Regions from separate parts of the Rhizobacter sp. P2_H2 genome, predicted to be linked through region 1. Evidence: riboswitches for the same ligand, from Rfam matches in the RefSeq annotation. Region 1 holds a riboswitch; the other holds the start of a gene.
What was found. Region 1 has a riboswitch for S-adenosylhomocysteine ahead of ahcY (adenosylhomocysteinase). Riboswitches for the same ligand answer to the same signal wherever they lie in the genome.
Positions count from the first base shown of each region.

Region 1 (7,038 bases):
CCTACAAGACAGAAATCGAACTGCGGGGCGACTCAAGTGGCTTTCGTCTCAAGAATCGCACGCCACTGTTCCAGAAGGACGTCATCTTCAAGATCAAGGGCTATAAAAGTGCCACTTCGGGTGAGCTTGTTCAATTCCTGCGTGACGCCGTGGAGGGCAAGGACCCGGAATTCGGGCCGGTGAAGCAGTTTCGACTCTGTGCATGGTTGATGCGGAAGCATGCTTTTTCCGGTGAAGAGGCCTTCCAGGTTCTTGCTCACGCCGTTGCGGCAATGCGCAGCTACCAGGGATGGGCCTGGGCCAGCTCGGATTTTCACCACGCGAAGACGCTGTTCAAGCAGTGCCGAGCGCTGCACTCGGCTGGTGAATTTGGCGATTGCTCCAAGCCTGCTGCCGCATGGCTGTACGAATTGGGGCAGCACACGGCGATCCTTGGCCACGACAAAGGGCTCAAGTTGGGAGGCTTGATGTCGGGAACCAGGACGTGATGACGCAGTTTCAACCCAGCGCCAGCAGCGCCTGAACGAACTCGGCGAACCCTTCGCCTCGGGGGCTGCGCGTCAGGTACGCCGGCCAGGTGTGCAGCCGATCGGCGAACTGCATCAGGTTCGCGACCCCCACGCTGACCGGGAAGTGCCCGAACATCGCCTGGTCGTTCGTCGAATCGCCGACGTAGGCCCAGGCGGGGGTCTCGGCATCGAGCGAACGCCCGAGCAGCCGTTGCACGATCCAGCGCGCGCCGCTCAGCTTGTCGTGCTCGCCGTACCAGCCGTTGATGTGGATCGAGCTGACGGTGGCGTTCATGCCTTCGCTGCGCATCACCTGCAGCACCGCGTCGATCTGCGGCTGCGTGAGGTGGGCGAACTCGCTGTGGTCGATCGCGATGTCGGTGACGCGGCCGGCGCTGTCCTGCGCGAGCGTCGTGCCAGGCACCTCGGCGAGCACGCGTTGCGCGGTGCGCCGCAGCCGCAGCGTGTTGCGGGCGCGGGTGGCCTCGTCCTGCGCGTACTCGATCTGCAGGTGGCCGGCCGCGTTGCGGAATAGCGCGACTGCGCCGTTCTCCGCGACGATCGCATCGATTGGCCAGTCGCGCGCAAACGGCTCGCTCCAGCCCATCGACCGGCCGGTGATCGCGATGACCGGCAGCCCGGCGTCGCGCAGCGCCTGCAAGGCCGCCAGCGCTTCGGGCTCGATCGCGCCGTCGCGCGTCAGCGTGTCGTCGATGTCGGTCAGCACGCCGCGCACGCTGCGGGCCAGCTCGGGGCTCAGTTCTGAAAGGGGGCGAGGGCGGGGTGCGATGTCAGACATGCCCTGCAGTCTTGCACGACCCGCGGGCATACCGCACGCCACAACGCACGCAACGCACTGGAATCCGCCCGATCCGGCGACTACAATCCCTGCACTTTCCGAGGAGCGTTGCAAGGCCGCCTGTCGCCACGACAGCCGCCCCAGGCTCGGGAATTCAATTGCAACCGCGCTCACCCGCACGATCGTCCCTCGTGGGTGAGTCTCTGAACTGCCAACGGCGATGCGCGTGCGGGTCCCTTTCAATGGAGCCCGACATGAACGCTGTTCTCAAGCCTTCCCAAGACCACGCCATCGCCGACATCTCGCTTGCCGCCTGGGGCCGCAAGGAGATCCGCATCGCCGAGACCGAGATGCCCGGCCTGATGGCCATCCGCGAGGAATTCGCGAAGGCGCAGCCGCTGAAGGGCGCGCGCGTCACCGGCTCGCTGCACATGACGATCCAGACCGCCGTGCTGGTCGAGACGCTGCAGGCGCTGGGCGCCCAGGTGCGCTGGGCCTCGTGCAACATCTTCTCGACGCAGGACCACGCCGCCGCCGCGCTGGTCGAGAAGGGCACCCCGGTGTTCGCCTACAAGGGCGAGAACCTGACCGACTACTGGGATTACACGCACCGCATCTTCGACTTCGGCCCGAAGGGTTCCGACGGCGAAGGCCCGAACATGATTCTCGACGACGGCGGCGATGCGACGCTGCTGATGCACCTGGGCCAGCGCGCCGAGAAGGACATCAGCGTGCTGGACAAGCCCGGCAGCGAGGAAGAGACCTGCCTGTTCGCGAGCATCAAGGCCAAGCTCGCGCAGGACCCGACCTGGTACACCCGCAAGAGCGCGCAGATCCAGGGCGTGACCGAAGAGACCACCACCGGTGTGCACCGCCTGAAGGAAATGAGCGCGAAGGGCACGCTGCTGTTCCGCGCGATCAACGTGAACGACTCGGTCACGAAGAGCAAGTTCGACAACCTGTACGGCTGCCGCGAATCGCTGGTCGACGGCATCAAGCGCGCCACCGACGTGATGATCGCCGGCAAGGTGGCCTGCGTGGCCGGCTATGGCGACGTGGGCAAGGGCTCGGCCCAGGCGCTGCGCGCGCTGAGCGCCCAGGTGTGGGTGACCGAGATCGACCCGATCAACGCGCTGCAGGCCGSGATGGAAGGCTACAAGGTCGTGACGATGGAGTACGCCGCCGACAAGGCCGACATCTTCGTGACGACCACCGGCAACAAGGGCGTGATCCGCCACGAGCACATGCTCGCGATGAAGGACCAGGCGATCGTCTGCAACATCGGCCACTTCGACAACGAGATCGACATCGCGGCGATCGAGAAGTACGAATGGGAAGAGATCAAGCCGCAGGTCGACCACGTGATCTTCCCGGACGGCAAGCGCATCATCCTGCTGGCCAAGGGCCGCCTCGTGAACCTCGGCTGTGGCACCGGCCACCCGAGCTTCGTGATGAGCTCGAGCTTCGCCAACCAGACGATCGCGCAGATCGAGCTGTTCACGCGGCCCGAGAAGTACCAGGTCGGCCAGGTCTACGTGCTGCCCAAGCACCTCGACGAGAAGGTCGCCCGCCTGCACCTGAAGAAGGTCGGCGCGATGCTGACCGAGCTGACGGACGAGCAGGCCGCGTACATCGGCGTGTCGAAGAACGGCCCGTACAAGCCCGACACCTACCGGTATTGAGCCCCCCAGTCGCTTCGCTCCTGCCCCCGAGGGGCGCCACCCCTGGGCCCGGCAAAGCCGGATCCCGGGGCGTTGCTTGATCATCCGATGCGCATCGACCAATTGCTTGTTCAAGAAGGCCTTGCTCCGACCCGATCGGCCGCTCAGCGGTTGATCGAGCGGGGCGCCGTCCGCTGGCTCGGCCCCAAGGGCTGGGCCGTTCCCAGGAAGGCAGGTGAGGACGTACCGGAAGGCTGCGAGCTCGAGATCACCGACGACGCGGAGCTGCGCTTCGTGTCGCGTGGTGGGCTCAAGCTGGAAGGTGCGCTCAAGCATTGCAGGATCGACGTGACCCGCCTCGCCTGCCTGGATGCGGGCCAGAGCACCGGTGGCTTCACCGATGCCCTGCTGCAGGCCGGTGCAGCCCGCGTGGCCGGCATCGACGTCGGCCACGGGCAGTTGCACCCGAAGCTGCAGGCCGATGCGCGGGTGCAGTGCTTCGAGGGCGTCAATGCGCGCGACGTGTCCGGCTCGGCCTTCGAGGCCGCGTCGACGCCGCACAGCTTCGGCTTCGTCACCGGCGACCTGTCGTTCATCACGTCGACGCACGTGCTGCCCACGCTGGCGCACTACCTGGCGCCCACGGGGCACCTGCTGTTGCTGATCAAGCCGCAGTTCGAGCTGCAGCCGGCGCAGATCGGCAAGGGCGGCATCGTCAAGGACGAACGGCATTTCGCCGAGGTCGAGACGCGCATCCGCACCGCCTGCAGGGAGCAGTTCCTCCAGGTGCGCGCCTATTTCCAGAGCCCGATCAAGGGCGGCAACGGCAACACCGAGTTCTTCGTGTGGGCCGTGCCGACCGAGGATGTTGCATGAACCGAGTTCCCGTCAGCCTGGAGTTCTTTCCGCCGAAGACGCCCGAGGGCGTCACCAAGCTCGCGGCCGTGCGCCAGCAGCTGTATGCGCTGAAGCCGAGCTTCTGCTCCGTCACCTACGGCGCGGGCGGCTCGACGCAGGACGGCACGCTGGCCGCGGTGCAGGCGATCCTGGCCGAGGGCGTCGAGGCCGCATCGCATTTCACCTGCGTCGGCGCCGACCGCGCGTCGGTGCGGGCCAAGCTGGCGCAGTTCCAGGCCGCGGGCATCCGCCGGCTGGTGGCGCTGCGCGGCGACCTGCCGAGCGGCTACGGCGGTTTCGGCGAGTTCCGCTATGCGAGCGAGCTGATCGCGTTCATCCGCGAGGCGACCGGCCGCCAGTTCCACATCGAGGTGGCGGCCTATCCCGAGATGCATCCGCAGGCGAGGTCGCCGCAGGCCGACCTGCAGGCGTATGTCGAGAAGGTGAAGGCGGGCGCCGATGCGGCGATCACGCAGTTCTTCTTCAACGCCGACGCGTACGAGCGCTTCGTCGACGATGCGCGCAAGCTGGGGGCCGGGATCCCGGTGGTGCCGGGCATCATGCCGATCACCAATGCGAGCGGCATCATCCGCTTCGCCGATTCGTCGGGGGCCGAGATCCCGCGCTGGATCCGGCTGCGGCTGCAGAGCTTCGGCGACGACACCGCGTCGATCAAGGCCTTCGGGCTGGATGTCGTGACCGAGCTGTGCGAGCGGCTGCTGCGCATGGGCGCGCCGGGGTTGCACATCTACACGATGAATGCGGCGACGGCGCCGCTGGAGATCTGCCGGCGGCTCGGGTTGTAGATTCGTTCGTTCGCGCCTTCGTGCCACCGCCCTGCCTTGTGGGGGGTGACAAGCGAAGAAGTGGGGTTGAATCCCGGCTTGGCACCCGGGCTACGAACGACGGACGCACAAGCGCAGCGAGGTGCCCATCAAGCAACGACCCGGGATCCGGCTTTGCCGGGCCCAGGGTTGGCGCTCCTTGGGGGCAGGAGCGCGAGCGACTGGGGGGCTCACTTGCTCCACATCACGCCTTCTTCGGTGATGACGGCATCCAACGCGTGCTCGTCTGGCCGCGGCCGCAGCATCGGCAGGAAGCCGTGCGCATAGCACAGCCCCACCGTGACCGGCCGAGGATTCAACGCCGCGATCGAGCGCTCGTAGAACCCGCCGCCGTAGCCCAGCCGCGCGCCCTCGGTGCCATAGCCCACGCACGGCAGCAGCAGCAACTGCGGCTGGAACTGCTCGGTGCCCTTGGGCTTCGGAATGTCATGCGCATCCAGCTCGGTCGGGCAGCCGGGGTACCAGACGTGAAAACGCAGCGTGCCATCCTTGCGGTCCATCACCGGCAGGCCGATGCGGCGTGCCGGGTCGGCCTCGCTCCAGCGGAACAGCGCCGGCAGCGGATCGAACTCGCCCTTGATCGGCCAGTAGCCGCCGATCAGCGTCTCGCGCCGGCTCACCAGCCAGATGCGCAGCATGCTCTGCAGTTGCACGGCACGCTCCAGCCGGTCGGGCAGCGCCTGCCGGTCGGCGATCAGTTTCGTGCGCAACACCCCGAGGGTGGTGGAGGACGTGTCGGAGGTGGCCATGGCGAGGCATTGTGACGCAGGCGCCTCTGCTGCCCCTACGATAGGCACATGGCCACGATCAGCTCGCCCAAGGATGAATTCGCCCGCTACTGCGTCGAGCTGCTCGGCTCGCTCGGCCCGACACGCTCGCGGCGCATGTTCGGTGGATACGGCTTCTACGTCGACGACGTGTTCATCGCGCTGATCTTTCAGGAGCGCCTGTACCTGAAGGCCGACGACGCGACCCGGGCCCGCTTCGAGCAGTCGAGCTGCCAGCCCTTCGTCTACGAGGGCGGCGACGGCAAGTCGGTGTCGATCAGCTACTACACCGCGCCCGACGAGGCGATGGAATCGCCCGCGCTGATGCGCCCGTGGGCGCGGCTCGCGATGGAGGCGGGCCTGCGCGCCGCGGCGGCCAAGGCCCGCAAGACCGTCAAGCCGCGTGCGGCAGCGGCGAAGACGAAGACCCCAGCCGCGAAGCGAGCTGCTCGCTGAGCCGCTGCGCCAGCGACTTGCCGCGCCGGCAGGCGTCCGGCGGCACCAGCAGCTGGAATTGCGCGCTCGGCCAAGCCTCGAGCACCGCCTGCGCACCGGCCGGCAGCGCGACGCTGTCGCCGCTTTCGAGCCACACATCCTGGGCCGGCTCGTCGGCCGTGCCGGGCACCGTCAGCCACAGCCGGCCTTCGGTCACGCGCAGCCAGCGGGGCCCCGGGCCGATCTCCAGCGGGCGTGCCTCGCCGGGTGCCACGGTCCAGCTCGCGGCCTGGGATTGTTGAAAATTGCTCATCACCATCGGGGTTGCCATGTCGCTCTCCTTGCAGGGCATGGAGTGAACTTTAGGGGGCTGCAGGCCGACGGTCCAATGACTTGTGTGACGCGCATTGATACCATTCGCGCATGAATCAACCGCGTCATCGGCCGCTCTCGGTCGGCCCGGTCCGGGCCTTCGAGGCGGTGGCCCGCCATCTCAGCTTCAGCGCTGCCGCCGAAGAACTGCACCTGACCCAGTCGGCCATCAGCCGGCAGATCAAGGGCCTGGAGGAAGAGCTCGGCGCGCCGCTCTTCAACCGCGGCACCCGCTCGGTCGAGCTGACCGGCGACGGCCAGGTGCTGTTGCGCGCGGTCGCGCCCTCGCTCGACCGGCTGGACACCGCGGTGCGGCAGATCCGCACCTCGCGCGGCCGGCGCCGCGTGACGGTCAACACCTTCGCGTCGTTCGTGTCGCTGTGGCTGCTGCCGCGGCTCGAGGCCTTCCAGCGCGCGAACCCCGACATCGACATCCGCGTCTCCGCCACCGACATGGTGGTCGACCTCGATGATCCCGAGATCGACATCGTGCTGCGCTACGGCGGCGACCACCTGGTGCCGGCCGGCACGCCGCGGCTGTTCGGCGAGACCCTGACGCCGGCCATCAGCCCGTGGCTGGCCGAGCAGATCGCGCGCGGCCAGGCGCCGCCGCTGTCGACGCCGGCCGACCTGGCCGGCCACACGCTGGCCGAGGAGGACGACAACCGCCCGACCGCCGAGTTCCTGAGCTGGCGGCGCTGGCTCACGCTGCATGGCCAGCCCGGGTTGCAGCCGCGCCGGTGGATGTACCTC
Region 1 is NZ_JBFUFP010000023.1:8,565-15,602, reverse strand. It holds gene AC1D15_RS03655 (hypothetical protein) at 1-488, shown strand, start outside; gene AC1D15_RS03650 (HAD-IIB family hydrolase) at 499-1,308, opposite strand; S-adenosyl-L-homocysteine riboswitch at 1,403-1,487, shown strand; gene ahcY (adenosylhomocysteinase) at 1,563-2,990, shown strand; gene AC1D15_RS03640 (TlyA family RNA methyltransferase) at 3,078-3,845, shown strand; gene metF (methylenetetrahydrofolate reductase [NAD(P)H]) at 3,842-4,672, shown strand; gene AC1D15_RS03630 (5-formyltetrahydrofolate cyclo-ligase) at 4,882-5,460, opposite strand; gene AC1D15_RS03625 (TfoX/Sxy family protein) at 5,509-5,934, shown strand; gene AC1D15_RS03620 (DUF2917 domain-containing protein) at 5,873-6,244, opposite strand; gene AC1D15_RS03615 (LysR family transcriptional regulator) at 6,337-7,038, shown strand, end outside.

Region 2 (7,038 bases), on a different contig from region 1:
TGGGCGAGGTGGCGCGCGAGATGAACGTGGTGGCCGCGCGGCTCGCACGCGAGGCCTGTGACAAGTACGCCACGCCCGACAAGCCGCGCTTCGTGGCCGGCGCGCTCGGCCCGACGCCGCGCACCGCGAGCATCAGCCCGGACGTCAACGACCCGGCCGCGCGCAACGTGAGCTTCGACGAACTGCGCGCCGCGTACTACGAGCAGGCGGCGGGCCTGCTCGAAGGCGGCTGCGACCTGTTCCTGGTGGAGACGATCTTCGACACGCTGAACGCGAAGGCGGCGATCTTCGCGCTCGACGAGCTGATGGAAGACACCGGCGAGCGGCTGCCGGTGATCATCTCAGGCACGGTGACCGACGCGTCGGGGCGCATCCTGTCGGGGCAGACGGTCAGCGCGTTCTGGCACAGCGTGCGCCACGCGAGGCCGATCGCGATCGGGCTGAACTGCGCACTCGGCGCGACGCTGATGCGGCCGTACATCGAGGAGCTGGCCAAGGTGGCCGGCGACACCTTCATCAGCTGCTACCCGAATGCGGGCCTGCCGAACCCGATGAGCGACACCGGCTTCGACGAGACGCCGGAGATCACCGGCAGCCTGGTCGAGGAGTTCGCGCGCGCCGGCTTCCTGAACATCGCCGGAGGGTGCTGCGGCACGACGCCGGCGCACATCGCCGAGATCGCGAAGCGGGTCGGCGCGTACCGGCCGCGCTCGCGGCACGATCCGTTGTTCTCAGGATTGCTGGCCGCGTAGCCCGGCTACTTGCTGCCTGAGCGCACCGCCCGTTCGCCGATCAGGATCTCGACGCGCCGGTTCGCCGCGCGGCCGGCCTCGTCGTCGTTGCTGCCGACCGGGTCGCGCGAGCCGCGACCGGCCACGCCGATCTTCACTGGCGACAGGCCGCGCGCCACCAGCCAGTCGCGCGCACTCGCCGCACGGTCCAGCGACAGCGCATCGTTGCCGGCCGCCGAGCCCTTGCTGTCGGTGTGGCCGACGATGCGCAGCTCCAGCTGCGGCTGGCTGCGCAGCACCGCTGCCACCTTGTCCAGCAGCCCGGTGGCGACCGGCTTCAGCGCCGAGCGGTTCGGCTCGAACGCGACATCGCCCGGCAGCGWGAGCCACAGTCGCTCGTCGGTCGTGCGCGCCAGCGCCATCGGCGTGCCGTTCAGGCTGGAGGCCAGTTGCCGCTCGACCGCCTCCATCTGCGGCGACCAGCTGCGCGCCGCGCCGGAGGCCGCCTGGCCATAGACCGGGCCCGGCGCGGAGCCGGGCACCGAGGGCGCCGGCGCCGGCAGCGGCTTGACCTGCGGCGCGCCGCAGGCAACCAGCAGCGCGGCAACCGCGACGGAGAGAGCGAGGAATCGTGTGTTGTTGTTCACGGCAGAAGCAGTCCAGTCGTGGATCCCGGATTGGACACGCTCCGTGCACCACGACCGCATCAGGGGCTTGCCGAGTTGTAACCAAGCCGCTCACGGGGCCTGGCCGCATAAAATGCGCCTCTCCAAGGAGCGTTGCGACGGCGGCCCATCGGGCTGCCGCCAGGCTTGGAAGCTTGCAACCACGCTCACCCCTCGCATGATGAATCCGCATGCGCCCCGGGTGAGCTCCGGGGCGGTGCCAGCCGACCCGCCATGACCGCCTCCGCCTCTCTGTCGTCGCCGACGTCTACCGCCCGTCCCGTTCCGCCGATGAAGCTGTCCGGGCTGGAACCGGTGCTCATCGGGCAAGGCAGCCTGTTCGTCAACATCGGCGAGCGCACCAACGTCACCGGCTCGAAGGCCTTCGCGCGGATGATCCTGAACGGCGAATTCGAGCAGGCGCTCAGCGTGGCGCGCCAGCAGGTCGAGAACGGCGCCCAGGTGATCGACATCAACATGGACGAGGCGATGCTCGACAGCAAGGCGGCGATGGTGCGCTTCCTGAACCTGATCGCCAGCGAGCCCGAGATCGCGCGCGTGCCGATCATGATCGACAGCTCGAAGTGGGAGGTCATCGAGGCCGGCCTGAAGTGCATCCAGGGCAAGGGCATCGTCAACTCGATCTCGATGAAGGAGGGCGTCGAGCCCTTCATCCACCAGGCGAAGCTGGTGCGCCGCTACGGCGCCGCGGCCGTGGTGATGGCCTTCGACGAGAAGGGCCAGGCCGACACCTTCGAGCGCAAGGTCGAGATCTGCGAGCGCGCCTACCGGATGCTGGTCGACGAGGTCGGCTTCCCGCCGGAAGACATCATCTTCGACCCGAACATCTTCGCGATCGCGACCGGCATCGAGGAGCACGACAACTACGCGGTCGACTTCATCAACGCGACGCGCTGGATCAAGCAGAACCTGCCCGGCGCCAAGGTGTCGGGCGGCGTCTCGAACGTGAGCTTCAGCTTCCGCGGCAACGAGCCGGTGCGGGAAGCCATCCACACCGTGTTCCTGTACCACGCGATCCAGGCCGGCATGGACATGGGCATCGTCAACGCCGGCATGGTCGGCGTGTACGACGACCTCGAGCCGACGCTTCGCGAGCGCGTCGAAGACGTGGTGCTGAATCGCCGCCCCGACGCCGGTGAGCGGCTCATCGAGATCGCCGAGACCGCCAAGGGCGCCGCCAAGGACGACAGCGCCAAGCTCGCCTGGCGTGCCAAGCCGGTGCGCGAGCGCCTGAGCCATGCGCTGGTGCACGGCATCAACGACTTCATCACCGAAGACACCGAAGAGGTGTACCAGCAGATCAAGGCCGGCGGCGGCCGCCCGCTGCACGTGATCGAAGGCCCGCTGATGGACGGCATGAACGTCGTCGGCGACCTGTTCGGCCAGGGCAAGATGTTCCTGCCGCAGGTGGTCAAGAGCGCGCGCGTGATGAAGCAGGCGGTGGCCCACCTGCTGCCCTACATCGAGGAAGAGAAGCGGCTGCTGGTCGAGGCCGGCGGCGAGGCGAAGGCCAAGGGCAAGATCGTGATCGCCACCGTGAAGGGCGACGTGCACGACATCGGCAAGAACATCGTCACCGTCGTGCTCCAGTGCAACAACTTCGAGGTCGTCAACATGGGCGTGATGGTGCCCTGCCAGGACATCCTCGCGCGCGCCAAGGTCGAGGGCGCCGACATCATCGGGCTGTCCGGCCTGATCACGCCGAGCCTCGAGGAGATGCAGTACGTCGCTGCCGAGATGCAGCGCGACGAGCACTTCCGCATCAAGAAGATCCCGCTGCTGATCGGCGGCGCCACCACCAGCCGCGTGCACACGGCCGTGAAGATCTCGCCGCACTACGACGGGCCGGTGGTCTACGTGCCCGACGCGAGCCGCTCGGTCAGCGTCTGCAGCGACCTGCTGAGCGACGACAAGGCCGCCGCCTACATCGCCGAGCTGAATGCCGACTACCTGCGCGTGCGCGAGCAGCATGCGAACAAGAAGGCCACGCCGCTGGTGACGCTGGCGCAGGCGCGTGCCAACAAGACGCCGATCGACTGGGCCGGCTACGCACCGACGGCACCGAAGTTCACCGGCCGCCGCGTGTTCCGCAACCAGGACCTGGCCGAGATCGCGCAGTGCATCGACTGGGCCCCGTTCTTCCAGACCTGGGACCTGGCCGGGCCCTACCCCGCGATCCTCACCGACGACGTCGTCGGCGAATCGGCGCGCCGCGTGCTGAGCGACGGCCAGCGCATGCTGAAGCGCCTGATCGAAGGCCGCTGGCTGACGGCCAACGGCGTGATCGGGCTGTACCCGGCCAACACCGTCAACGACGACGACATCGAGATCTACACCGACGAGACGCGCAGCGAGGTGCTGATGACGTGGCACGGGCTGCGCATGCAGACAGAGCGGCCGGTGATCGACGAGAACGGGCAAAAGAAGCGCCGCCCCAACCGCTGCCTCGCCGACTTCATCGCGCCGAAGGGCTCGGGCGTGGCTGACCACATCGGCCTGTTCGCGGTGACCTCCGGCATCGGCACCGAGAAGAAGGAGAAGCAGTTCCTCGACGACCTCGACGACTACAGCGCGATCATGTTCAAGGCCCTGGCCGACCGCCTGGCCGAGGCCTTCGCCGAGCGCATGCACCAGCGCGTGCGCACCGAGTTCTGGGGCTATGCGGCCGATGAAGCGCTGCGCAACGACGAGCTGATCGCCGAGAAGTACCGCGGCATCCGCCCCGCGCCCGGCTACCCCGCGTGCCCGGACCACACCGTGAAGGCCGAGATGTTCCGCGTGCTGCAGTGCGCCGACATCGGCATGGCGCTCACCGAGAGCCTCGCGATGACACCGGCCGCCAGCGTCAGCGGCTTCTACCTCGCGCACCCCGAGGCGACGTACTTCAACGTCGGCAAGATCGGCGACGACCAGCTGCAGGATTGGGCCGCGCGCAGCGGCCAGGATGCGTCGCTGGTCAAGCGTTCGCTGTCGGCGCTGTTGTGACGGAGGGATGACGACGCCGCGGCAACGGCTGTTGCTCCGCGTTACATCCGAAGCATCCGAACGCATCGCCGACCGTTCACGTCATCTCGGCACAGACCTCGACGCCAGATAGCCCGGCCCATCTGTCAAGGATGGGCGCTTTTCCAGCCGACACCCTGTAGGCGGTGTCCGACGATGTCGCTGGTATGTCTCCTGCACGCAATCGACCCGTATCAGGTCGTACGCACCGCACCGAGGGGGACTGAAGTGACATCGCTTCCATCGACATTCGCCATCCGCAAGACATCCCGCCTGTGGGCCGGTGCGCTGTTGATCAGCCTGCTGGCCGCGTGCGGCGGCAACAAGAACGACGAAGACAGCGCCGCCGACGCCGGCCCGCCGCCGACCAAGGAGGCCGCGGCCCGCTTCCTGACCCAGGCCACCTACGGCCCGACCGCGGCCGACATCGACCAGCTCGCACAGGTCGGCTACCGGCGCTGGCTCGAGCAGCAGATGGCCAAGCCGCAGAAGCGGCACCGCGACTACATGACCGCGGCGATGAATGCCGCGGCAGCGGCCGGCACCAACGTCACCTCCAGCAACTTCATGGAGTCGTACTGGACGCAGGCGATCACCGGCGACGACCAGCTGCGCCAGCGCGCGGCCTACGTGCTGTCGCAGATCTTCGTGGTGTCGTTCGTCGATTCGACGCTGAGCAACCTGCCGCGCGGCGTGGCCGACTACTACGACGTGCTGGGCCAGCATGCGTTCGGCAACTACCGCGACCTGCTCGAGGCGATCACGATGCACCCGATGATGGGCGCCTACCTGACCAGCCTGCGCAACCAGAAGGAAGACGCGAAGACCGGCCGCGTGCCGGACGAGAACTATGCACGCGAGATCATGCAGCTGTTCTCGATCGGCCTGTACCAGCTGAACCCCGACGGCACCGTGAAGAGCGGCAACCCCGAGACCTACACGCACGACGACATCGCCGGCCTCGCCAAGGTGTTCACCGGCCTGAGCTGGTACGCCGGCCCCAACACCGCCGACCGCACGCGCACCCGCTTCTTCGGCGGCGACGTCAACGCCGACCGCGACTGGAAGCCGATGCAGGGCTACAACAAGTACGCGAGCAACACCGATTTCCACTCGGCCACCGAGAAGAAGTTCCTCGGCAAAACCATTGCCGCGACCGACAAGCCGGATGTCGAGGGCGACATCAAGGTCGTGCTGGACACGCTGTTCAACCACCCGAACGTCGGCCCCTTCCTCGGCCGCCAGATCATCCAGCGCATGGTGACCAGCAACCCGAGCCCGGCCTACGTCGAGCGCGTGGCGGCGGCGTTCAACAACAACGGCAGCGGCGTGCGCGGCGACCTGGGCGCGGTGTTCCGCGCGGTGCTGCTCGACCCCGAGGCGCGCAGCGCCGACACGGCGCGCAACGACTACGGCAAGCTGCGCGAGCCGGTGATGCGGCTGGCCCACCTGCTGCGCACCTTCCACGCGAAGTCGACCACCGGCAAGTTCCAGGGCATCGACAACACCGACGACCCGGCCGGCCGGCTGGGCCAGACCCCGATGCGCTCGCCGACGGTGTTCAACTTCTACCGCCCGGGCTACACGCCGCCGAACACCAGCATCGAGGCGGCCGACCTGGTCGCGCCGGAGCTGCAGCTGGCCAACGAGGTGTCGGTGGCCGGCTACCTGAACTACCTGCGCGGCTGGATCGCGATCAACACCGGGCGCGACGTGCAGCTCGACTTCTCGGCCGAGCAGGCGCTGGCCGACAAGCCGGAGCTGCTGCTGGACCGCCTGAACCTGCTGATGATGTCGGGGCAGATGCCGGCCGCGCTGCGCACGCAGCTGCTGTCGGCCGTCAACGGCCGGATGATCCCGCCGGTGCGCAAGGACACCGCGGGCAAGGTCATCAACCAGACCGACATCGACGCCGCCACGCGCGATCGCGTGGCCATCGCGGTATTCCTGACGATGGCCTCGTCTGACTACCTGACCCAGAAGTGAGGAACCGCGACATGTCTTCCAACCAAGCCTCCCGCCGCGAATTCCTGCGCCGCGCGACCATCCTGTCGGGCTCCGTCGGTTCGGCCGGCCTGCCCTTTGCCTTGAACATGGCCACGATGGGCGCGGCCGTCGCGCAGACCGCCAGCGACTACAAGGCCATCGTCTGCCTGTTCATGTACGGCGGCAACGACTCCGCCAACATGGTGCTGCCGTGGGACGACGCCTCGTGGCAGACCTACAGCACGCTGCGCGCGACCGCACCCGACCCGATCGCGCTGAAGCCGGTCGGCACCGCGGTGGATGCCACGGCCGCGGCGGCCTCGCCGGCCGCACTCGGCGGCGTGCTGTCGATCGCGTCGAAGAACCTCGCGAACCCGGAGAACGCGTCGCGCAAGTTCGCGCTGCACCCGAGCATGACCGAGACCAAGGCCTTGTTCGACCAGGGCCGCCTGGGCATCATCGCCAACGCCGGCCCGCTGGTGACGCCGCTGACCAAGGCGGAGTACCAGAAGGGCACGAAGGCGCGCCCGGCCAAGCTGTTCTCGCACAACGACCAGCAGTCGATGTGGCAGGCGCTCGGCCCGGAAGGCGCGCGCGTCGGCTGGGGCGGGCGCTTCGGCGACCTGCTGGCC
Region 2 is NZ_JBFUFP010000071.1:1,931-8,968, forward strand. It holds gene AC1D15_RS07120 (homocysteine S-methyltransferase family protein) at 1-752, shown strand, start outside; gene AC1D15_RS07125 (OmpA family protein) at 758-1,378, opposite strand; S-adenosyl-L-homocysteine riboswitch at 1,497-1,572, shown strand; gene metH (methionine synthase) at 1,631-4,402, shown strand; gene AC1D15_RS07135 (DUF1800 domain-containing protein) at 4,649-6,406, shown strand; gene AC1D15_RS07140 (DUF1501 domain-containing protein) at 6,418-7,038, shown strand, end outside.
Region 2: another riboswitch for S-adenosylhomocysteine. It lies ahead of metH (methionine synthase); the one in region 1 lies ahead of ahcY (adenosylhomocysteinase).